3 regions of the Billgrantia sp. Q4P2 genome follow, and region 3 is predicted to be linked to each of the others. Evidence: predicted binding sites of a transcription regulator. Region 3 holds the regulator's gene; each other region holds the start of a gene.
The links. Region 3 encodes sigma-54, which starts transcription at its own class of promoters, with help from an activator protein. Its sites were predicted from a motif close to TGGCACNNNNNTTGCTNT; they were not measured.
Positions count from the first base shown of each region.

Region 1 (7,496 bases), 190 kb from region 3:
GCTTCGCACAGGTGGATGGAAACCGACAGCTTGCCCAGAGGGGAGCCGGTGTCGTGCCACTGGCGATGATCGGCGACCGCCGTCTTGATCATCCAGCGGTTGAGGCGTACGCCGAGCCCCTGGCGGGCGATCATGTCGAGATAATGCCCGGGTGAATGCTGCCAGCGCTTGGGCTGCTTCCAGCGCAGTACGGCTTCCATGCCGGTGCAGTGCAGATCACGGCGATCGAACTCTGGCTGGTAGTGCAGCACGAAGTGCTGATCCGGCATATGAATGGCTTCGCTGAGCAGGCTCTCGATCCGGTGCTTCTCCTTGAGCCGTGCCGTCAGTCGACGATCGACGAAGGCCAGGCGACCGGGCCCCTTCTTGCGGGCGATGAACATGGCGCTGCGCGCCGCCGTTATCAGTGTCTCGACGTCCTGCGCATCGGTGGGGTAGAGCGCGATGCCGATCGATGCCGTCACCAGCAGGTAGCGATCCCCGGAAGTAAATGGCGCTTCCAGCGCTTCCTGCAAGCGTTCCGCTACCCGCTGTGCCGACTCGGCTGCCCCGTCCTTTTCCAGCAGCACCACGAACTGGTCGCTGCCGAGCCTTGCCAGGGTATCCTTGCTGCGTACCTCGCGCTGCAGGCGTTGGGCCAGTTCGCCCAGCATGCGATCGCCTTCGATATGTCCTACCGCATCGTTGATGGCCTTGAACCGATCGATATCGATGAACAGCAGCGCGAGCGTGGTGTCGGTGCGCTCGGCCTGGGCCAGGGCGTGATTCAGGCGATCCCGCAGCAGCAGCCAGTTGGGCAGGCCGGTCATGGGGTCGATGTGTATCCAGTGACGATCGTCGAGCACTTCACCATTGGCAGGAGTGAATAGTACGAAGGTATGCAGAAAATGACGCGCCTGCTGGTGCTCGTCGAGCAGGGCGTCGACAGTCATCAGTACCGGTACCGACTCCCCATCGGCACGGCGGCAAAGCACTTCCTGCTGCCAGGAGCGGGCCAGGCCCTGTGTGGTACCCGCCGTAGCCGGCAGGTGCGAAGGGGTGCGTAGAGACGCGTAAAAATGCTCGATCGGCCAACCGGTCGTTTCGGTTCGATCGCTCCCGGCAATGCGGCAGAAGGCGTCATTGACTCTCAAGATGAGTCCTTCACCGTCGGTGATGACCATGCCGGTCTGGCTCTGCTCGAAGGCATGCTGAATCAGCCGAGCCGGATGCTGGGCAAGGAGTTGCACGTGCTTGCCCGGTGGGCGGTTACCTTTATGGGTCATCGGAACGGCTTCGGTTAAGTCAAATTCGTGTCATTGGGTCTATATCGTCCTTTCTCGCCAAGACTTGAGCCTGGCGCTCTCTTCCGTTGAGGGATGGCGACGCGATGTTGGGTAAGATGCTTTGATGTGTTTCCAAGTCTCAAGTTCGCTTTGGGCGTGCCGATAACGTAAGTAGCTCTCCTGCTTCCTTGCGGGCTGCCATGGGAAGGCGGTGCCTATTGTAAAGCTGAACTGACAAGCTATTTACCTCGATCAAGGGGAATCTTCTTGCACGTGATGGCACCTATCGCGTCCCTGGCTCGCTCACTCTGCTCGTTGCAAGGTCGTCTTCTTGCTGGGCTGGCCATGACCTGGCTGGTGATTGTCGGCATCGTACTGGTGCTGGCCTGGCAGTTCGGCAAGGGGCTCGTCGATGAAGTCAATCTTGCTCATCTGCGCTACGAATCGCAGCTGATCGCCGATGACCTGGCCGAGCAGGTCGAGGGGAGGCTGGGTGCGCTGAAACGGCTCGAGCAAAGCATGCGCGGTGCGGAAATGGAAGAGTTGTCGTCCCGGTTGGCGAGCAACCAGGTGCTGCTGGAGTGGTTCGAGGGCCTGATGGTGACCGACGCTGGCGGTCGCGTCGTGGCGGACTGGCCTGTCGTGCCGGGGCGAGTGGGACTCGAAACTGCCGACACGGAATATTTCCGCTTGGTTCGTCATTCGCCATGGCCATACGTGAGCCAGCCCTTCATCGGCAGGGCGAGCGGTGATTCCCTGGTGCTCATGCTGGTGCCTCGCTTCGACGAGCAGGGAAGCTTTGCCGGCCTGGTCGGCGGCATGATCAATCTTACTCACGGTGGCCTGTTCCGTCGTTTGGAGAGGATCCGCTTGGGTGAGGATGGCTACGTGTCGGTACTCACCGCAGCGGGTGAGCTGCTCTTTCATCCGCGGCGCCAGCCGTCGGTGACCCTGAGTGAAGCCTTCGACGACTCTGCGACGCTGCAGCTCGCACTGGACGGCTGGCAAGGCGAGACGGTTAGCCAGAGTGGTGGCGGCCCCCCGATTCTCATGTCGTATCGTCAGATCTGGCCGGCAGATTGGGTCGTCAAGGTGGCGGTGCCCCAGGCTCAGGTCCGGGTGCCGCTGGGCGATTTTCTGGTGCGGCTGTGGTGGGCCTGGCTGGTACTGGCCATCATGATGCTGGTCACCATGCGTTTGCTGGTCAGGCGGTTGCTGAGCCCCCTGCATCGGCTCGAGCGGCAGATCGCCCAGGTCGGGGCGGGTGAGAGGCGCTACCTCGAACTCTCTACCAGCATGCACGAGCTGCGTCAGGTGGCCAGTAGCTTCAACCGGCTGGAGCATGAGCGGCTGGCAGCGCTCGAACACTTGCGCGATCGCCAGGCATTTCTCGATGCGGTATTGGGTTCGACACCCATCGGCATGTTCGTGGCGGATCTGAAAGGTCGCCTCAACTACTTGAACCCGGCGTTGCTCGAACTGCTCGGGCTCGATGCGATGCATAGCGCCAGGGAGTGGTGGGAGCGTATTCACCCCGCCGACAAGCAGGGCACCGAAGACATGTGGCGTCATACCCTGGCGACCGGCAGCGACTTCGTGCGCCAACTGCGTTTCCTCCATCCTGGCGGTGCTACGCTCTGGGTCGAAGTGCATGCCAGCCAAGTGCTAGGCAATGAACAGTCGCTGGGATTCGTGGGCATGGTCAAGGACATCACCGAGCGGCGGCAGCAGGAGGCGCTCCAGCGCTGGGAGGCCGAGCACGACCCGCTGACCGGGCTGCTCAATCGGCGTGGCTTCGAGCGGCGCCTGGAAGAGGCGCTGGCGGAATACTCCAAGACCGGCACGCCCTCGGTGCTGATTCTGTTCGACCTCGACCACTTCAAGCCGATCAACGATGAAGGTGGCCATGCCCTGGGTGACGAAATGCTGCGGCGAGTCGCTCAGGTGGTGGCCTGGGAAGTGCGGCGCAGCGACCACGTCGCACGCCAGGGAGGGGATGAATTCGCGGTCCTGTTGCCCAGCTGCACGCTCAAGCAGGCGGGTGAGATCGCCGAATCCTTGCGTCGCGCGGTATCCGAGGTCACTGTGACCAACGAGGGCAAGATCTACAGCATCACGCTCAGCATGGGGGTCACGGCGCTGCAGGAGGGCGACGAATCCGTCGAAGTCGTGCTCGCTCGTGCCGACGAGGCAAGCTACAAGGCCAAGGCTGATGGGCGCAATACCGTGGTGATCACTACCTGCGATGATGATCTGATCGACAGCCTGTGGTAACGGACCCGACAACGGGTAGGGGGTGCGCGGTTGCGAGGACGTTGCCTTGCTGGCGCGCAGCGAGCACGTACTATCACTATCGGCCGGCCTCACTGGCCGGCCGGCAATAATGCGCTGAATCGCTGAATCGCTGAATCGCTGAATCGCTGAATCGCTGAATCGCTGAATCGCTGAACTCGTGAAGGCGGGGCGGAAGAAGGGGTGCGAGAGAGGCGGCCGGGAGCGGCTTAAACCGAGGCGTTGATGTGCCCCGATTGGGCGGCAACGCGCCCGCTGGCGCGATAGACGGTCTTTTCCGCGGCTTCATGGATGAACGTCAGAAGGCGTGTGTTCTGCTCCATGCGCAGTTCCACCAGCTTGCCGTTCAGTGCATTGAGGCGCTGAGCTTCACGAGTCAGCTCCAGGGTATGTGTCCAGGCGTGTTCGCAGCCGGCGTCGGCTGCCGCCTGACGTGCACCTTCCGCTCCACTGGCATAGCCCAGCCGTTGCTGCACGCTTTGACGCAGGGTTTCGCTGGCTTCCAGCTTCGCCAGTAGCGCCTGCTTGCGTGCGGCGATGTCGCCGAGCACGTTGCCATCGATTTTCGCATCGGCCAGCAAGGTGCGCTCCTGCTGGAGCAGTCCAATGACGCCGTCCAGACGTTGCTGCTGTTCCTGAAGAAGCTTCGCCAGGCTCATTCCCCACCGCGCTCCGCTGTCAGGGATTCGATCAGGGCATCGGCAATACGGTCGGCACGGATTTCCAGCCGCCCCTCGCGAATGGCTTCCCGAATTTCTTCGACCCGCGCCATATCGACGTCGCGCGAGGTATCGGCAGCCTGATGGCTGAGATGGGTGGCCGCCGAGGGGCCGGGCTCCTGCTGCCCTGAGGGGGTGGCGCCCTTGACTGGCTGAGTCTCCTCGCGCGGTGTCGTCTGCGTCGGGCGAGTCAGGGGATTCTGGCTGTTGATCTTCACGATAATGGCCTCATGACCGGATGCTTTCACCTGCTATCGGCAGCGCGCTGGATAACTTTAGGCCTGTTTGCGGGCGCAAGTGTCTCAGGCGGACATGCGCGTGCCATTCCTGGTGTGCTTGCGTCAACGCGCAGCGGTCAGTGTCAGAAGTCTACGACAAGGACGCCCTCTCCGGCCACCTCTGCCGTCACGACTTCGCGGCTATCGAAGCGAACCCGGATCCGGTCGCCGAGTCCTCCCGGTTCCAACGCTTGTCCCTCTCGCAAAACGCGAAATGCCGTACCCCTGGCCTCGACCACGACGCGTTGGTTTCTCTCCACCAGCGGCAGGCTGCGGAACTGATGGGCCTGCAGCGGCTGGCCGGGGGCGAGGGCGCGCGTCGCCATCTGGCCGACGATCTCGTCGACGTCGAGCAGGGTTCGGTTTGGCAACTCGGCGAGGTTGCCTGAGTGCATGATCAGTTGATCGCGGCGCACGGTCTCGCCTGGGGAAAGCGGGGCGCCGAGTACCGGATATTCACCCATCACGCCGACTTCTGCCTGCAGGTAGCGTACCTGGCGGCCGTCGCTGCCGCAGCGTACGCCGACGGAGACGCGGCCAAGGGGGGCTTCGCCCGGGCGCGTGAGAAAGGGCTGGGGAGATTCGCAGGCCGGCAGCCTGGCGGACGGGGGATGCAGTTCGATGACGAGCTCGTCGCCCAGCGCGCTGGCCTCCTCGTGCAGGAAGCCGTGCACGACTTGCAGCAGCTCGGTGTCATCGGCCGAGGCTGCCGGTATCGCCAGCAAACCGGCCAGCGACAGCAGTGGCAACAGGGCGAGGCGGGTCAAACGCATGGGGCAAGGCCGTCCAGCATGAGGGTAATGGCAGGATTCTAGCTGGCCGCGCCAGGCTGAAACAGTGGAAATGAACAAGGAAAACCGGCCTGTTCCTGCCATTGAAATGACAGGGGCATCGCTATTCTTCAACCTCAAGAAGTTCCGCATGTCATCCACTGGGTTTGGACGGGGAGTGCCGGCATGATCGACCAGCTCGAGGCCGCCTTTAATTATCACCAGCAGGCGCTGGGCCTGCGCCAGCAGCGTCACCAGATCCTGGCGAGCAACATTGCCAATGCCGATACGCCGAACTACAAGGCGCGTGACATCGATTTCGCCAGTGAACTGAAGAAGGCGGTCGAGCAGGGGCGCACGACCGGCGGCGGGCTATCGCTCGCACGTACCTCCGAGCGGCACCTGTCGGGCCAGGCCATGGCGGCGCCCTCCCAAGAGCTGCTCTACCGCGTTCCCGACCAGCCGAGCCTGGACGGCAATACCGTGGACATGGATCGCGAGCGTACTCAGTTTGCCGACAACTCAGTGCGCTATCAGGCGGCGCTGACCATCATGAACAGCCGCATCCAGGGGCTGAAGAACGCCATGCAGCCGGAATAACAGACCGGATCAGACGGAGAGAGATCTTACCATGTCGATGTTTTCCGTGTTCGATATCGCCGGCTCGGCCATGAGCGCCCAGTCGCAGCGTATGAACGTCACCGCCAGCAACCTGGCCAACGCCGACAGCGTGGCCGGGCCGGACGGCGAAGCCTACCGGGCCAAGCAGGTGCTGTTCGAATCGCGCCTGCAGGGTGGCCACGGCATTGGCGGTGTCGGTGTACGCGAAGTGGTTGAGGACCCCTCGCCCCTGCGCATGGAGTATCGCCCCGAGCACCCGCTGGCCAACGAGGAGGGTTACGTAACCATGCCCAACGTCGAGCCGGTGCATGAAATGGTCAACATGATCTCGGCATCGCGCTCCTATCAGGCCAACGTCGAAGTCATGAACACGAGCAAGCAAATGATGCTCAAGACACTAACGCTGGGCGAGGGCTGATCGTCATGTCCAACACCATCGACGCCAACGTCGTTACACGCCTGAACCAGGGTGGCCCTTCCGCCCGCGATGCCAGCCAGTCCGCCGAGCTGCGCAACAACTTCATGACGCTGCTGATCGCCCAGATGCAGCATCAGGATCCGCTCAATCCCATGGATAACCATGAGATGACCACGCAGCTGGCCCAGATCAATACGGTCAGCGGCATCGAGGATCTCAACAAGACCCTGAAGGGTATCACTGACCAGATGAACGCCGGCCAGACCTTGCAGGCGACCGCCCTGATCGGGCAGGGCGTGCTGGTGCCGGGCGATCGCCTACTACTCGAACATGGCGATGATGGCGAGCTGCATACCACCCCGTTCGGCATCGAGCTGCCCCAGTCGGCCGACAACGTGCGCGTGGTGATCACCAACGCCAGTGGCCAGGTGATCAACCGCTACGACATCGGGCCGGTCAAGGCCGGGGTGGAATCGTTCACCTGGGATGGCCGCACCAGCGAGGGGGAGGCAGCCGCCTCGGGCTCCTATCGCGTGCGCATCGAGGCCACCAGCGGCGACAAGGCGCTGGATGCCAGCACCCTCAACTACGCCGTGGTCGGCGGTGTGACGCCGCCCGACAAGAACGGTGGCGTGAGGCTGGACCTGGGTGCCGTCTATGGTCAGGTCGGCCTCGACCAGGTCAAGCAGATTCTCTGATTCTTCATCCATTAACACAGCATCAAGGAAGTGCTGTACGAATAGCCGAGCACCGCGCAACGCAGCGATACACTCGTGCAGGCATTCGTGCAGTGCTTACTAAAAGAACCGCGCATAGCGGCAAATACAGCCGGTAGGCAGAGGAACGAAACATGAGCTTTTCACAAGCATTGAGCGGCCTGAACTCCCAGTCGCAGAAACTGGGGGCGATCGGCAACAACATCGCCAACTCCCAGACCGTGGGGTTCAAGGGCTCCAACGTCCAGTTTTCCGACGTCTTCGCCAATTCCCGGGTCGGCCTGGGTACGCGGGTCTCTGCGGTGTTGCAGAATTTCAACGAAGGCAACATCGAGTCCACCAACCGCAACCTGGACCTGGCGGTGGCCGGCAATGGCTTCTTTCGCTACATGGACACCAGCGGCGAGGTGGTCTATT
Region 1 is NZ_JBRBAI010000002.1:145,481-152,976, reverse strand. It holds gene ACUY1T_RS03525 (putative bifunctional diguanylate cyclase/phosphodiesterase) at 1-1,265, opposite strand, end outside; gene ACUY1T_RS03520 (diguanylate cyclase) at 1,542-3,539, shown strand; gene ACUY1T_RS03515 (flagella synthesis protein FlgN) at 3,767-4,216, opposite strand; gene flgM (flagellar biosynthesis anti-sigma factor FlgM) at 4,213-4,494, opposite strand; gene flgA (flagellar basal body P-ring formation chaperone FlgA) at 4,638-5,327, opposite strand; gene flgB (flagellar basal body rod protein FlgB) at 5,511-5,924, shown strand; gene flgC (flagellar basal body rod protein FlgC) at 5,956-6,363, shown strand; gene flgD (flagellar hook assembly protein FlgD) at 6,369-7,061, shown strand; gene flgE (flagellar hook protein FlgE) at 7,214-7,496, shown strand, end outside.
Region 1: the regulator sigma-54 is predicted to act here: its motif matches at 5,435-5,452, upstream of flgB (flagellar basal body rod protein FlgB).

Region 2 (7,496 bases), on a different contig from region 3:
GTCTCGGCGGGCATGTCGCCGATCTCGTCGAGGAACAGCGTGCCGCCGTTGGCCTGCTCGAAACGCCCCTGGCGGCTTGCCGTGGCACCGGTGAAGGCGCCCTTCTCGTGGCCGAACAGCTCGGACTCGATCAGGTCGCGGGGAATCGCCGCCATGTTCAAGGCAATGAAGGGATGGGTGGAACGCGGGCTGTGCTGATGCAGGGCGCGGGCCACCCGCTCCTTGCCGGTACCCGACTCGCCGTTGATCAGCACCGTGATGTGCGAGTGTGACAGGCGGCCGATGGCACGGAACACCTCCTGCATCGCCGGTGCCTCGCCGATGATCTCGGCGTCCAGCCCCTCGGGCACACTCACCGGGCGCTTGCGCTCGCGGGCATGGGCCACGGCACGACGCACCAGGGCCAGCGCCTCGTCGACGTCGAACGGCTTGGGCAGGTATTCGAAGGCGCCGCCCTGATAGGAGGCCACGGCGCTGTCGAGGTCGGAGTGGGCGGTCATCACGATGACCGGCAGGTCGGGGTGCACTTCCCGCACTCGCGACATCAGGTCGAGGCCGTCGATGCCCGGCATGCGAATGTCGGTGACCAGCACGTCGGGGGGATCGTCCAGCAAGCGGCTGAGCGCCACGTCGGCCCGCTCGATGCATTCGACCTCGAGGTCGGGCTGAGCCAGGGCGCGCTCCAGCACCCAGCGAATGGCGCGGTCGTCGTCGACCACCGCGACACGTGCGACATCAGTCATGGCGCCTCTCCAATGGAATAAGCAGTCGAAACTCGGTATGACCGGGGCGGGAATCGCACTCGATCAGCCCCTGGTGCTGATGCAGGATGCCCTGGGCAATGGACAACCCCAGCCCACTGCCGTCGGCACGCCCCGATACCATGGGATAGAAAAGGGTTTCCTGAAGGCTTTCGGGAACGCCGGGGCCGTTGTCGATCAAGGCCACCTCGCAAACCAGGCGATGCCGCTCCGCGCCCAGGGTGAACTGGCGGCGTGCCCGGGTGCGCAACAATAGGCTCGGGGCTTCGGTGCCGGCTTCGGTCATCGCCTCCACGGCATTGCGCGCCACGTTGAGCACCGCCTGGATCATCTGGGCCTCGTCGCCGGGAAAATCCGGCAGGCTGGGGTCATAGTCGCGCTCGATGACCACCGACGGTGTCTCGGCCATCAGCAGGGTGCGCACCCGCTCCAGTACCTTGTGGATGTTGAGCGGCTCATGGCGCACCAGCTTGTTCGGCCCCAGCATGCTGTCGACCAGATCGCGCAGACGATCGACCTCCTCGACGATGATGCGGGTGAATTCCTGCTGGGCGGGGTCGTCGAGGTCGCGCTCCAGCAGCTGCGCGGCGCCACGAATCCCGCCCAGCGGGTTCTTGACCTCATGGGCCAGGCCGCGTGACAGCACCTTGATCGCCTCCTGACGGTTGAGCAGGGCCTCCTCGCGAGAGATCCGCAGCAGGCGGTCGCGCGGTTCCATCTCCACCAGCAGTTCCGCCGTCGACAGCGGCGTCACCGTATAATCGATCGTGACCGCGGCGCCGCCGAGCAGCGCCAGCCTTACCTCACGCTGGGTGAAAGGGTGCTGGTCGTCGCGGGACTTGGCCAGTACCTCGCCCATGCCATCGTCCTCGGCCAGCAGCGTCGCCAGGCCAAGCCCCTTCACCCGCCCCAGACTGACCGCCAGCAAGGCTTCGGCCGCCGGATTCATCCAGCTCAGCCGCAGCTCATCGTCCAGCAGCAGCACCGCCGTGGTGAGGTGTTCCATCAGGCGTCGATACATTTACGACCTTCCCTTGGTGAATGCAGGGGTGCATGAAGCAGTATGTGCATCGTCATGGCGCATCGTTGGGATCGCCGCAACCACCGCCCGAAGCCAGGCAGCACTCAGGACTCAACATTCCAAGCAAGAAACGCGCCAACCCTTCCCGGCGCGGCATGGCGCCGTTTCAGGGCGAACGCAGCGCATCCTCATGCACTATAATGGTGCACAAGCAGATAAACTGCCATGCCAGGGAGCATGCGCCTCCCCCGCCTTGGTGCATCGCGGTCCAGGGCGGGCGAAGCAAGAGAGGGGGTAATGGTCAGATTGGGGCAGAGCGCCTCGAATCAGCCGCCACCCTGCGGCAGCATCAATAGCCTCGCTGCACATGGAAGGTGACCGGCGGGCTGCGATGGCGTATCTGCCCCTGGGCGTCGAGCAGCTCCGCCTGCAGCACGTATTCGCCACGGTCGAGATCGTTGAGCATGAAGGCTCGGGTATGCATGGGGGTCTGGCTCACTCGGCCGTCGACCAGCAGCCGCACGCTGTGGTCGGGGCGCAGTTCCGGCTCGATGGCCAGTTCCACCTGCAGGTTGCCGGCATGGCTCGCGGGAAGGTCCGCCCCGTGCTCCGGCGAGCGGATGCGGAAGGTGTCATAGGGCATGAAGGGCTGGCCCGGCGCCTCGTCCATGCGGGGGGCAACGCCCTCGACGCGTGGCGGCTCGGCCCGGGGCTCCTCGACGCGCGAAGGGATGACAGTCAGTGGTGCCAGCTCCACCGGCTCACCGCCGCGGTTGGGGTCGTCAGTGAAGATCACGTTGCCCTGAGCATCGGTGGTGCGATAGATCGTCGTGGCCAGCGCCCCCTGCGCCAGTATCAGGCCCAGCAGACACAGCACGATCGCCTTGCCCATGAGGACTCTCCTTCGATGGCGACCCGCGCAGCTCAACTGTCGGCCGGCCGATGTGCCAATGAACGTATTTCCCGGCAATCTTTCGCCACTCAGTGTACGACAAAAAAGGGGCTCCGCGATGCGGAGCCCCTTGGCGGAGCCGGCTGGCAAGGCAAGCCTCGTCCAGCCGTCCGAGCTGCGGTATCAGCAGCTGTAGTACATGTCGAACTCGATCGGGTGCGTGGTCATGCGGATACGCTCGACGTCTTCCATCTTCAGCTCGATGTAGGCGTCGATCATGTCGTCGGTGAACACGCCGCCCTCGGTGAGGAAAGCACGATCCGCGTCCAGCGCCTCGAGCGCCTGGTCCAGGCTGCTGGCGACGGTCGGTACCAGCTTGCCCTCTTCCGGAGGCAGGTCGTAGAGGTTCTTGTCCATGGCGTCGCCAGGATGGATCTTGTTCTTGATACCGTCGATACCGGCCATCAGCATGGCGGCGAAGGCCAGGTAGGGGTTGGCGGTCGGGTCGGGGAAGCGAGCCTCGACACGCTTGCCCTTGGGGCTTGCCGTGTAGGGAATGCGGATGGACGCAGAGCGGTTGCGGGCGCTGTAGGCCAGCATTACCGGCGCCTCGAAACCCGGCACCAGACGCTTGTAGGAGTTGGTGGAAGCGTTGGTGAAGGCGTTCAGGGCACGGGCGTGCTTGATGATGCCACCGATGTAGTAGAGCGCCATTTCGGACAGGCCGGCGTACTGATCGCCAGCGAACTGGTTCTGACCATCCTTCCAGAAGGACTGGTGCACGTGCATGCCACTGCCGTTGTCGCCAACCAGCGGCTTGGGCATGAAGGTGGCCGTCTTGCCGTAGGCATGGGCCACGTTGTGGATCACGTACTTCATTTCCTGGACTTCGTCGGCCTTCTTCACCAGGGTGTTGAACTTGACGCCGATCTCGTTCTGGCCGGCGTTGGCCACCTCGTGGTGGTGCACCTCGACGGTCTGGCCGATGGCCTCCAGGGTGTTGCACATGGCGCCGCGAATGTCATGGAAGCTGTCGACCGGGGGTACCGGGAAGTAGCCACCCTTGACCCGCGGACGGTGCGCCAGGTTGCCGCCTTCGACCTGACGGTCGGTGGCCCAGGCGCCCTCTTCGGAGGTGATCTTGTACATGGCGCCTTCGATATCGGCTTTCCAATGCACTTCGTCGAAGATGAAGAACTCGGGCTCGGGGCCGAAGAAAGCCGTGTCGCCCAGGCCGGTGGACTGCAGGTAGGCTTCAGCGCGCTTGGCGATGGAGCGCGGGTCGCGCTCGTAGCCCTGCATGGTCGCCGGCTCGATGATGTCGCAGCGCAGCACCAGGGTCGCGTCTTCGGTGAACGGGTCGAGGAAGGCGGTACCGTCTTCCGGACGCAGGATCATGTCCGACTCGTTGATGCCCTTCCAGCCGGAGATGGAGGAGCCATCGAACATCTGGCCGTTCTCGAAGAATTCCTCGTTGACGTCACGGGCCGGAATGGTGACGTGTTGTTCCTTGCCCCGCGTGTCGGTGAAGCGCAGGTCTACCCACTTCACGTCATGTTCTTCGATCAGGGCGAGAGTCTTGGCTGACATGTGTGTCCTCCGTTTGAGCTGTGGCTCGATTTGTTTGGCTGAAGTCCACTGGCGCGGGTTCGTTGCAGCGCCTGTTGTAACACGCTGTGGGCCTGCTGCCCACGTTCGCCATGCACAAGCATGGCGAGCTGCCCATACGAATGCAGGAGGCATGCCAAAAATGCACCATGCAAGCCCAGCAAAATAGTAATCACCTGTTTTTTCGAAAGATTAATTTGCACCGTACTGTATCGCACTGCACCAAGCCTGCTCGATTGACCTCACTCAGCCCCCTCAGGGCTCTCCACAAGGCGCCATACTGGTGCAATCAATACTGCCTCGCACTAAAACAGTGCAAAAAAGACATCAATCTCATGCGGTCTCGATCGACACGCGAGCTTGGCATGCCCGCAGCCGCTCGAGCAGATCGGGAAGCGCATCGCTCCCCAACTGCGGATCGAAGCCACCGATGCGCTCGAACCAGGGCCGCGCCACCAAGAAGGTATCGCATGGCGAAGGACCCTGGAGCAGCCACCACCAGCGGATCCAGCTGTGACGGCGTACCGGCAGGACGGCAGCGTCCCAGTGGCTGTCCAGCTCCACGTCGATCAGACGCTGGCTCAGCCAGTCGGCAACGCGACGATCCCCTAGCCCGGGAAATAGCAAGACTTCCCCGCGGCTCGCACGCACCGCGGCATTGAGGCGGCTGCCCAAGGTAGAGGAACTGCACGATAGCAGGGTGGCTTGGTGGCGCTGAGCCAAGGCTGGCAGCCGGCGATCTCCAGTATCATCCACCAGCAGCAGCTCATAGCCACCCTGCCAGCGCCGGGCGGCCTGCTCGAAGATGACCAGGTTACGCGGCAGTTTCGCTCCCGCGGCACGTGCATCGAAAATGACACTGGATAAGGTCATGGCTCTGGCTCCACCACGGGAGGGCCGCTCGGGAAACATCGTTACAAACTGTGTGGATAAGTGTAGAAAGGTGTCATCAAAGTTCCCTTGCTGAATTTCATCGCACCACGTTGTCCCACTTGTGCCCAGCTTTGCTGGCCGGGAATATTGCCCGGGCAGCCTCGAGCGCATGGGGGCAGCCACGCCCCGGGCTGAGAAGTGCCTTATGACGAGGTTGTGCTATTCCCCTTCGCCGCTTATCTGTACAATGCGCCACCACTCCCCTACCCCGCGCCTAGGGTACGTCCTATCGATGTGTACATAGGTGCGCACCTGTTGATGAGTCACACCCTATGAACACAGCTGTAACCCCCTCTCGTATCGAGAGTTTGCGCAATATTGCCATCATCGCTCACGTCGACCACGGCAAGACCACGCTGGTCGACAAGCTCTTGAGCCAGTCCGGCACGTTGGACCGCAAGGCCGAGGGTCAGGAGCGCATCATGGACTCCAACGACCAGGAAAAGGAACGCGGCATCACCATCCTGGCCAAGAACACCGCGATTCGCTGGCAGGACGGCAACGGCCGCGACTTCCATATCAACATCGTCGACACCCCCGGACACGCCGACTTCGGCGGCGAGGTGGAGCGCGTGATGTCGATGGTCGATTCGGTGCTCTTGCTGGTCGACGCCGTTGACGGCCCCATGCCGCAGACCCGCTTCGTGACACAGAAGGCCTTCGCCCAAGGCCTCAAGCCGATCGTGGTGGTCAACAAGATCGACCGCCCCGGTGCACGCCCCGACTGGGTCATCGACCAGATCTTCGATCTGTTCGACAACCTCGGCGCCACCGACGAGCAGCTCGACTTCCCGATCGTCTACTGTTCGGCGCTCAACGGCATCGCCGGCATGGACCCGGAATCGCTGGCCGAGGACATGTCGCCCATGTTTCAGGCCATCGTCGACATCGTCGAGCCGCCTGCCGTGGAGCAGGACGGCCCGTTCCAGATGCAGATCTCGGCGCTGGACTACTCCAGCTATGTAGGTGTCATCGGTCTGGGCCGCATCAAGCGCGGTTCGGTCAGGCCCAACCAGCAGATCGTGGTGATCGGCACCGACGGCAAGACGCGCAAGGGCAAGGTCGGCCAGGTGATGACCCACATGGGCCTGGAGCGCGTGCAGACCGAACTGGCCACCGCCGGCGACATCGTCTGCATTACCGGCATCGACGAGCTCTCCATCTCCGACACCCTGTGCGACCCGGCCGCCGTCGAGGCGCTGCCGCCGCTGTCGGTGGACGAGCCCACCGTGTCCATGACCTTCCAGGTCAACGACTCGCCCTTCGCCGGTCGCGACGGCAAGTACGTCACCAGCCGCAACATCAAGGATCGCCTCGACCAGGAGCTGATCCACAACGTGGCGCTGCGGGTCGAGCAAGGCGAGAGCCCCGAGAAGTTCAAGGTCTCCGGCCGCGGCGAGCTGCACCTCTCGGTGCTGATCGAGACCATGCGTCGCGAAGGCTTCGAGCTGGCGGTGGGCCGCCCCGAGGTGATCATCAAGGAGATCGACGGCGTCAGGCAGGAGCCGTACGAAGAGGTGATCATCGACTGCGAGGAGCAGCACCAGGGCGCGATCATGGAGGAGCTCGGCTACCGCAAGGGCGAGCTGACCAACATGAACCCCGACGGCAAGGGCCGCGTGCGTCTGGACTTCATCATCCCCGCACGCGGGCTGATCGGCTTCCGCGGCCAGTTCCTGACGCTGACCTCGGGCACTGGCATCCTCACCAGCCGCTTCGACCACTACGGCGCGCTCAAGCCCGACGCCGCCATCGAACGCCGTAATGGCGTGCTAGTGTCGATGGTCGACGGCAAGGCCCTGGCCTATGCGCTGTACGCCCTGCAGGAGCGCGGCAAGCTGATCATCGACCACGGCACCGAGGTCTACGAAGGCATGCTGGTGGGCATCCACAACCGTGCCAACGACCTGGTGGTCAACCCCACCAAGGGCAAGAAGCTCGACAACATGCGCGCCTCGGGCAACGACGAGAACATCGTGCTGACGCCGCCGGTGAAATTCAGCCTGGAGCAGGCGATCGAGTTCCTCGACGACGACGAGCTGGTGGAGATTACCCCCAACCACATCCGCCTGCGCAAGAAGTTCCTCAAGGAGCACGAGCGCAAGCGCGCCAAGAAGTAAGACGTCCCCTGCGGACCCGAGAACCGGCGCCAGGCTTCTGGCGCCGGTTTTTTGTTACCCTGCTGCTCAGTCCGAGTGGTGACAATCCCGGCGATAGCCAATGTCGTCGCCTTTTTGTCAGCCATGGCTTACAAGCCGATCAGAGAAAAACGACAGAAGCC
Region 2 is NZ_JBRBAI010000014.1:24,406-31,901, reverse strand. It holds gene ntrC (nitrogen regulation protein NR(I)) at 1-743, opposite strand, end outside; gene glnL (nitrogen regulation protein NR(II)) at 736-1,782, opposite strand; gene ACUY1T_RS19370 (DUF4124 domain-containing protein) at 2,132-2,674, opposite strand; gene glnA (glutamate--ammonia ligase) at 2,858-4,264, opposite strand; gene ACUY1T_RS19360 (hypothetical protein) at 4,616-5,155, opposite strand; gene typA (translational GTPase TypA) at 5,488-7,335, shown strand.
Region 2: the regulator sigma-54 is predicted to act here: its motif matches at 4,404-4,421, upstream of glnA (glutamate--ammonia ligase).

Region 3 (7,496 bases):
CCGCCGCCGCCACGGCCAGCCGCACCGGGCTGAGCGCAATGCTGATCGGCATGACCATCGTGGCGCTGGGCACTTCGGCCCCCGAGATGGTGGTCGCCGTGTTCGCCGCCCTGGATGGCCTGCCCGACCTGGCCACCGGTAACGCCGTGGGTTCCAACATCGCCAATATCGGGCTGGTGCTGGGCGTCACGGCCCTGGTCAGGCCGATTCCCATACGCTTCTCACTGGTGCGGCGCGAACTGCCACTGCTGCTCGGAGCCACCGGCCTGGCCGGCTATGCGCTGGCCAACGGCGTGCTGGGACGCTTCGACGCCCTCCTCCTCGGCCTGCTGCTGGTCTTCAGCCTGTGGTGGCTGATGCGCGCCGACACCCCCGACCCACGCCCCGCCGACGAGATACCCGGCCTTTCCCTACCCAAGGCACTGTGCTGGCTAGCAGGTACCCTGTTGCTCCTGGCACTGAGTTCCCGGGCACTGGTATGGGGCGCCAGCGAGATCGCCCGCGGCCTCGGCGTCAGCGATCTTCTTATCGGACTGACGATAGTCGCCATCGGCACCAGCCTGCCGGAGCTGGCCGCCTGCGTGGCCAGCGCCATCAAGCGTCATCATGACCTGGCCATCGGCAACGTGATCGGCTCCAATCTGTTCAATCTGCTGGCGGTACTGCCGATTCCCGGCCTGCTGGCACCGGGGCCGGTCGACCCAGCAGCAGCGCAGCGCGACTTTCCGATCTTGCTGTTGCTGACGCTGGGCATGGGCATGCTGTTGCTCTGGCACCGCCATGGCCGGCTGGGGCGGGTTCCCGGCGCCTTGTTCCTTGGTATCTATCTGGTCTACCTGACCTGGCTGGCCGCCTCAGCCAGCGGTGCCACTTGAGCGATTCCCCACAAAGGGCAACAATCATCGCCATGAACACAGACGACTCACCAGCTCAAGGCGCCGACTCCTCGCTACTGCGAGACAGCGCCCGCCGCACCCTGAAAATCGAAGAGCAAGCCATCGCCGCGCTGGCCGAACGCCTCGACAGCCACTTCGACCGTGCCTGCGAGCTGATGCTCGCCTGCCGGGGCCGCGTGGTGGTGACCGGCATGGGCAAGTCGGGCCACATCGCAGGCAAGATCGCTGCAACGCTCGCCAGCACCGGCACACCGGCGTTCTTCGTCCACCCCGGCGAAGCCAGTCACGGCGACCTGGGCATGATCACACCGGGCGACGTGGTAGTAGCGCTGTCGAACTCCGGCGAGACGGCCGAGGTCACCGCCCTGCTGCCGCTGCTCAAGCGCATCGGCACGCCGCTGATCAGCATGACCGGGCGCCCCGACTCGACGCTGGCCCGCCACGCCGATGCCCATCTCGATGCCGGCGTCGAGCGTGAGGCCTGCCCACTGGACCTGGCACCGACGGCCTCGACCACCGCCGCACTGGTGCTGGGTGATGCCCTGGCCGTGGCCCTGCTCGAGGCGCGCGGCTTCACCGCCGAAGACTTCGCCCTCTCGCACCCCGGCGGCAGCCTGGGCAAGCGCCTGCTGCTACGCGTCAGCGACCTGATGCATCAAGGCGAGCGGCTGCCCAGCGTGCCACTGGGCAGCCCCCTGCGCGACGCCCTGCTCGAAATCACCCGCCAAGGGCTCGGCTTCACCTGTGTCGTCGATGAGCAGAATCAGCTGATCGGTGTCTATACCGACGGCGACCTGCGCCGCACACTCGACCAGCATCAGGATCTCAGCCAGCTGACGGTGGACGACGTCATGACCCGCCCCGGCAAGCGCATCTCTCCCGACATGCTGGCCGCCGAAGCGGTGCGCATCATGGAAGACAACCTGATAACGGCGCTTGCCGTCGTTGACGAAGAGGGGCACCCGATCGGCGCCCTGCACATGCACGACCTGCTGCGAAGCGGCGTCATCTGACATCACCCTGACCAAGGAGAGCCCATGGCTCTGGCCACCCCTACCATCGACCCACGCCTTGTCGACCGCCTGCGCAAGGTTCGCCTGCTGGCGCTGGACGTGGACGGCGTACTCACCGACGGCCGACTCTATTTCCAGGCCGATGGCGTAGAGATCAAGGCGTTTCACACCCAGGATGGCCTGGGCCTCAAGCTGTTGCGGCGTGCCGGCCTCCAGGTGGCCTTCCTGACCGGACGCGAATCGCCCATGGTCAGCCACCGCGCCGCCGCCCTGGGCATCGATCACGTCTTCCAGAGCTGCGAAGACAAGCTCGCCACTCTGCGCGAACTGTGCACGCGCAAGGGCATCGAGCTCGAACAGGTCGCCTACTGTGGCGACGACCTACCCGACCTGGCAGCCATCCAGCGCGCCGGCATCGGCATTACCGTGCCCGGCTCCCCTTCCTACATGCGGGCACTGGCAGACTACGTCACCGAGCGCAACGGAGGACATGGCGCAGTGCGCGAGATCTGCGACATGCTGCTCGAAGCGCAAGGGCATCGCGACGCCCTGGTCGACACCTACCTCCACGGCAAGCGTTGAGGCCGCTCGGATATGTTGCGTCGGCTGCCACGCCCCTCGTTCCGTGCCTGGCTGTTCCTGCTGCTGCTCGGCCTTGGCGGCCTGATTGCCTGGCTGGATCCCTGGCAGGTGCCAACGCCCGGCCCGGTACCCACCGATGAAGCTGGGGAGCCCGACTATTTTCTGGAGCAGGCGCAGTTGACCCGCTTCGATGCCGACGGCCGGCCCCATCAGCGCCTGGAGAGCCCGCGCCTGGTGCATACGCCCCACGACGACGTCACCCGCGCCGTCACCCCGCAGGCCCATCTGATCGACCGCGAGGGCCGACTATGGGTGGCAAGCAGCACGGAAGGCCGCCTCGGCCCGGGCGGCAACCCGCTGACGCTCTCGGGTGACGCCCGGCTCTTCGCGCCCGAGGAGCGCTGGCAGCTCGACACCGAAACCTTGCACTTCGACGCCAACGTGGGGCATGCCTGGAGCGACACGCCCGCCCTGCTGCAGCAGCCGCCACAGCACATGCGTGGCGAGCGCTTCGACGCCTGGATCCATGACAATCGGGCACGTTTGACCGACAATGTGCGCGGCCATCACCCCCCGGAAGGCGCACAGCCGGGGCAGGCCGAAGCCGCCAACCTAGAGGATTTCACGCCATGAAGCGATGCAAGCTCCCGACCGTCCGAATGCCACTCACCCTGGCGCTGGTTGGCATGGCGTTGATCGGTCTTGCAGGTAGCGGTTCGGCCATGGCGCAGCAGCGTGACGCCGACCAACCCGTCGAGGTCGAGGCCGATCGACTCGACCTCGACGACCGCGCCGGCACCGCGGTCTATACCGGCGATGTCGACATCCGCCAGGGCACCATGCGGCTGACCGGCGACCGAGTCGAGTTTCAGCGCAATGCGGCCGGCGAACTCTCCCGCGCCACGGCCCGCGGCGAACGCGCCTACATCGAGCAGCAGCCCGACCCCGACCAACCCGTGGTCCGCGGCTGGGGCCGCACGATCGTCTATCACGTGGCCGAGCGGCGCGTGGAGCTGATCGACCGCGCCGAGCTGCACCAAGGGGGCGACACCTTCGACGGTGGCTACCTGGAGTACTTTCTCGACCGCCGCGTCGTTCAGGCCCGTGCCGAGGGGGAAGGCGTCGAGGGGCGCCAGCGTATCCGCATGACCCTGCAGCCGGAGCGCTGAAATGGCGAAGAAGACCCTGCAAGCCCGAAATCTGGCCAAGAGTTACAAGCGCCGCCGCGTGGTACACGACATCAGCCTCGCCATCGAACAGGGCTGCGTGGTCGGGCTGCTTGGGCCCAACGGGGCAGGCAAGACCACTTCGTTCTACATGATCGTCGGTCTGGTCAAGGCGGATGCCGGCGAAGTTCATATCGACGATCTGGATCTCTCGCACAGCGCCATGCACGAGCGAGCCCAAGCCGGAATCGGCTACCTGCCCCAGGAGGCGTCGATCTTTCGCAAGCTGTCGGTGGCCGACAACATCATGGCCATTCTCGAGACGCGCAAGGATCTCGACCGCCATGGGCGACAAGCAAGGCTCGAGCAGCTGCTGGAAGACTTCCATGTCACCCATATTCGCGACAACCTGGGCATGAGCCTGTCCGGCGGCGAGCGGCGGCGGGTCGAGATCGCCCGGGCGCTGGCCACCGAGCCGGCCTTCATCCTGCTCGACGAACCCTTCGCCGGGGTCGACCCAATTTCGGTGGGCGAGATCAAGGGGATCATTCGCCAGCTGAAGGCGCGCAACATCGGCGTACTGATCACCGACCACAACGTTCGCGAAACCCTCGACATCTGCGATTCGGCCTACATCGTCGGTGACGGCCAGATCATTGCCGAAGGTGACGCCGAGGCCATCCTTGCCAACAGGCGGGTACGGGAAGTTTATCTGGGCGAGGATTTTCGCCTGTAGCGCAATCCAGTGCATTATGCAAGCATTTGATCTTTATTTAAAATATTCTAATCAGGCATAAATATTGCCGATGGCATGCATATTGCAGTCAATTCTCTTGCAAGTCGCTGCCGACCGGTCTAGGGTAGAGTTTTCCGGCAGATGAGCCCGTTATTCTCATGGCCATGAAAGCATCCTTGCAACTGCGTGTCGGCACCCAGCTGACCATGACCCCCCAGCTGCAGCAGGCCATTGCCCTGCTGCAGCTCTCGACTCTCGATCTACGCCAGGAAATCCAGCAAGCCCTGGAATCCAACCCCATGCTGGAACTCGACGACGGCTTCGGCGAACAGGCCGTCGGCGAAGCCCAGAGCGATGACTGGGCCAGCGAAATACCCAGCGAACTCTCCACCGACAGTGACTGGACGGATACCTACCCCGATCATGGTTCGAGTTCCGGCGGCGCTACCGGCGAAGGACCGGATTTCGAGCGCCAGGCCTCGGAGCAGACGCTGGCCGGCCACCTGATCTGGCAATTGGCGATGACCGATCTGAGCGACCGCCAGCGCATTATCGCCGAGAGCCTGATCGATGCCGTCGATGGCGCCGGCTACCTGTCGCAGGCGCTGGAAGATATCCGCGACGGCCTGCGCCAGCAGGGGCTCGAAGGCCTACCCACCCGGGAGGTCGAACAGGTTCTGTTGCGCCTGCAGCAGTTCGAGCCCACCGGCGTGTTCGCCCGCGATCTGCGCGAGTGCCTGATGCTGCAGCTGGCCGCCCTGCCCGACGATACGCCGCTGCTGCCACAGACCCGTCGCCTGGTGCGCCAGTTCCTCGAGGCGCTGGCTGCCGACGACCGTCGCCTGCTCAAGCGCCGCCTGGGGCTGGACGACGATGCCCTGAATGAGGTCATTGCCCTGGTTCGCTCGCTGGACCCACGCCCCGGTAGCGCCTATGCCGAAGTGGGCAGCAGCTACGTCACCCCGGACCTGGTTGCCTATCACGACGAATCAGGCTGGCGCGTGGAACTCAACGCCGAGGCCCTGCCCCGGCTGCGCATACAGCCCGATTATGTCGCGCTGGTGCGGCGCGCGGACAAGAGCCAGGACAACCAGTTCCTCAAGGATCACCTGCAGGAAGCGCGCTGGCTGATGAAGAGCCTCGCCAGCCGCAACGATACCCTGCTGCGGGTGGGGCGGGAGATCATGGCACGCCAGATCGAGTTTCTCGAGCAGGGCGAAGAAGCCATGAAGCCCCTGGTGCTGGCCGACATCGCCCAGGCCGTCGAGATGCACGAGTCGACCATATCGCGCGTGACGACACAGAAGTTCATCCACACCCCACGCGGCGTGTTCGAGCTGAAGTATTTCTTTTCCAGCCACGTAGGTGGCAACGGCGACGGGGACGCCCACTCCAGCACGGCTATTCGTGCCCGTATCCGCAAACTGATCGCCGACGAGCCACCGCGCAAGCCTCTTTCCGACAGTCGCCTGGTGGATCTGCTGGCAGAGAGCGGTATCGAGGTGGCACGTCGCACGGTAGCCAAGTATCGTGAAGCTCTGGGAATTCCCTCCTCGAGCGAGCGCAAGCGTTTTCGCTGATGCCTCGACGTAACGCTGACGCTGGGCAATCGTCACTTTCGAGGGGGTTTGCAGGACAGCAAAAAGGGTTACAATCGAGCCACCACCCGAAGGACGAAGGAGCTTGTCATGCAAGTCAACATCACCGGCCATCATGTTGAACTGACCGATCCACTGCGTGACTACGTGAGCGAAAAGCTTAGCCGCGTCCAGCGCCATTACGACAACATCACCAACGTGCAAGTGACGCTCTCGATCGAAAAGGAGCGTCAGCAGGCCGCCTGCACGCTGCATGCCGCCGGCGCCGACCTTCATGCTGAAGCCTCCGATCCGGACATGTATGCCGCCATCGATGCGCTGACAGACAAGCTCGACCGCCAACTGGTCAAACACAAGGAAAAGGCCCAAGCGCGCGCCCAGGGCGCCGGCATTCGCTGAGCTGCCATGACACTGGAAACCATCCTGCCCCCGGAACGCGCGCTGTTCGACGTTCCCGGGGGCAGCAAGAAGAGGGTGCTGGAGTTCTTCAGCACCTTCATAGCGCAGAACACTCCTAGCCTCGACAGTCAGGAGGTCTTCGGCAGACTGGTCGGTCGTGAGAGACTGGGCAGTACCGGGATCGGCAATGGCGTGGCCATCCCCCATGCCCGTAGCCCCCACTGCCATAGCCCGGTGGCCGCCTTTCTCAAACTGGCCGAGCCCATCGACTTCGACGCCATCGACGGCGAGCCAGTCGATCTCGTCTTCGTGCTGCTGGTGCCCGAGGAGGCCGACGACACGCATCTGTCGTTGCTGAGCCAGGTGGCGGGCGTGATGAACGACGCCGATACGCGTGCGGGGCTGCGCAAGTGCGCGAGCCAGCGTGAACTCCACGAGCACCTCATCGAAGCGATCCGACGACAGTCCTCGGCCTGACTTTTTCTACTCGCCGTTCGGCCGGCCCCTGATCAGGAGAACCGTCATGCAGCTTGTGATCATCAGCGGCCGTTCCGGCTCCGGCAAGTCGATCGCACTGCAAGCGCTCGAGGACATCGGCTACTACTCCATCGACAACCTGCCGGCGATGCTACTCGGATCTCTGGTGGATGAACTGCGCAACTCCCCCACGATCCAGACCTCGATCGCCGTCAGCATCGACGCACGCAACCTGCCCCATGCCCTGGAGCGCTTCCCACGGCTGCTGGAAGAGCTACGCACCAAGCAGGTCGACTGCCAGATCATCTACCTGACCACCGATGCCCGCATTCTCCTCGAACGCTACTCCGCTACCCGACGTCGCCATCCGTTGACCCGTGGCCGGGACATGACCCTGGGCGAGGCCATCGAATCCGAAGACGCGACGCTGAGCGACATTCGCAACCTGGCGGACCTGATCATCGACACTTCGCGGTTGTCGGTTCATGACCTGCGCGGGCGCATCACCGAGCAGGTGGCCAGCCATCGCGCCGAGCAGTTGACCCTGACCGTGGAGTCGTTCGGCTTCAAGGGCGGCGTTCCTCTCGACGCCGACATCGTCTTCGACGCTCGCTGCCTGCCCAACCCCT
Region 3 is NZ_JBRBAI010000002.1:332,985-340,480, forward strand. It holds gene ACUY1T_RS04410 (calcium/sodium antiporter) at 1-875, shown strand, start outside; gene ACUY1T_RS04415 (KpsF/GutQ family sugar-phosphate isomerase) at 908-1,909, shown strand; gene ACUY1T_RS04420 (KdsC family phosphatase) at 1,934-2,491, shown strand; gene lptC (LPS export ABC transporter periplasmic protein LptC) at 2,504-3,124, shown strand; gene lptA (lipopolysaccharide transport periplasmic protein LptA) at 3,151-3,660, shown strand; gene lptB (LPS export ABC transporter ATP-binding protein) at 3,662-4,393, shown strand; gene ACUY1T_RS04440 (RNA polymerase factor sigma-54) at 4,552-5,973, shown strand; gene hpf (ribosome hibernation-promoting factor, HPF/YfiA family) at 6,082-6,390, shown strand; gene ptsN (PTS IIA-like nitrogen regulatory protein PtsN) at 6,397-6,867, shown strand; gene rapZ (RNase adapter RapZ) at 6,914-7,496, shown strand, end outside.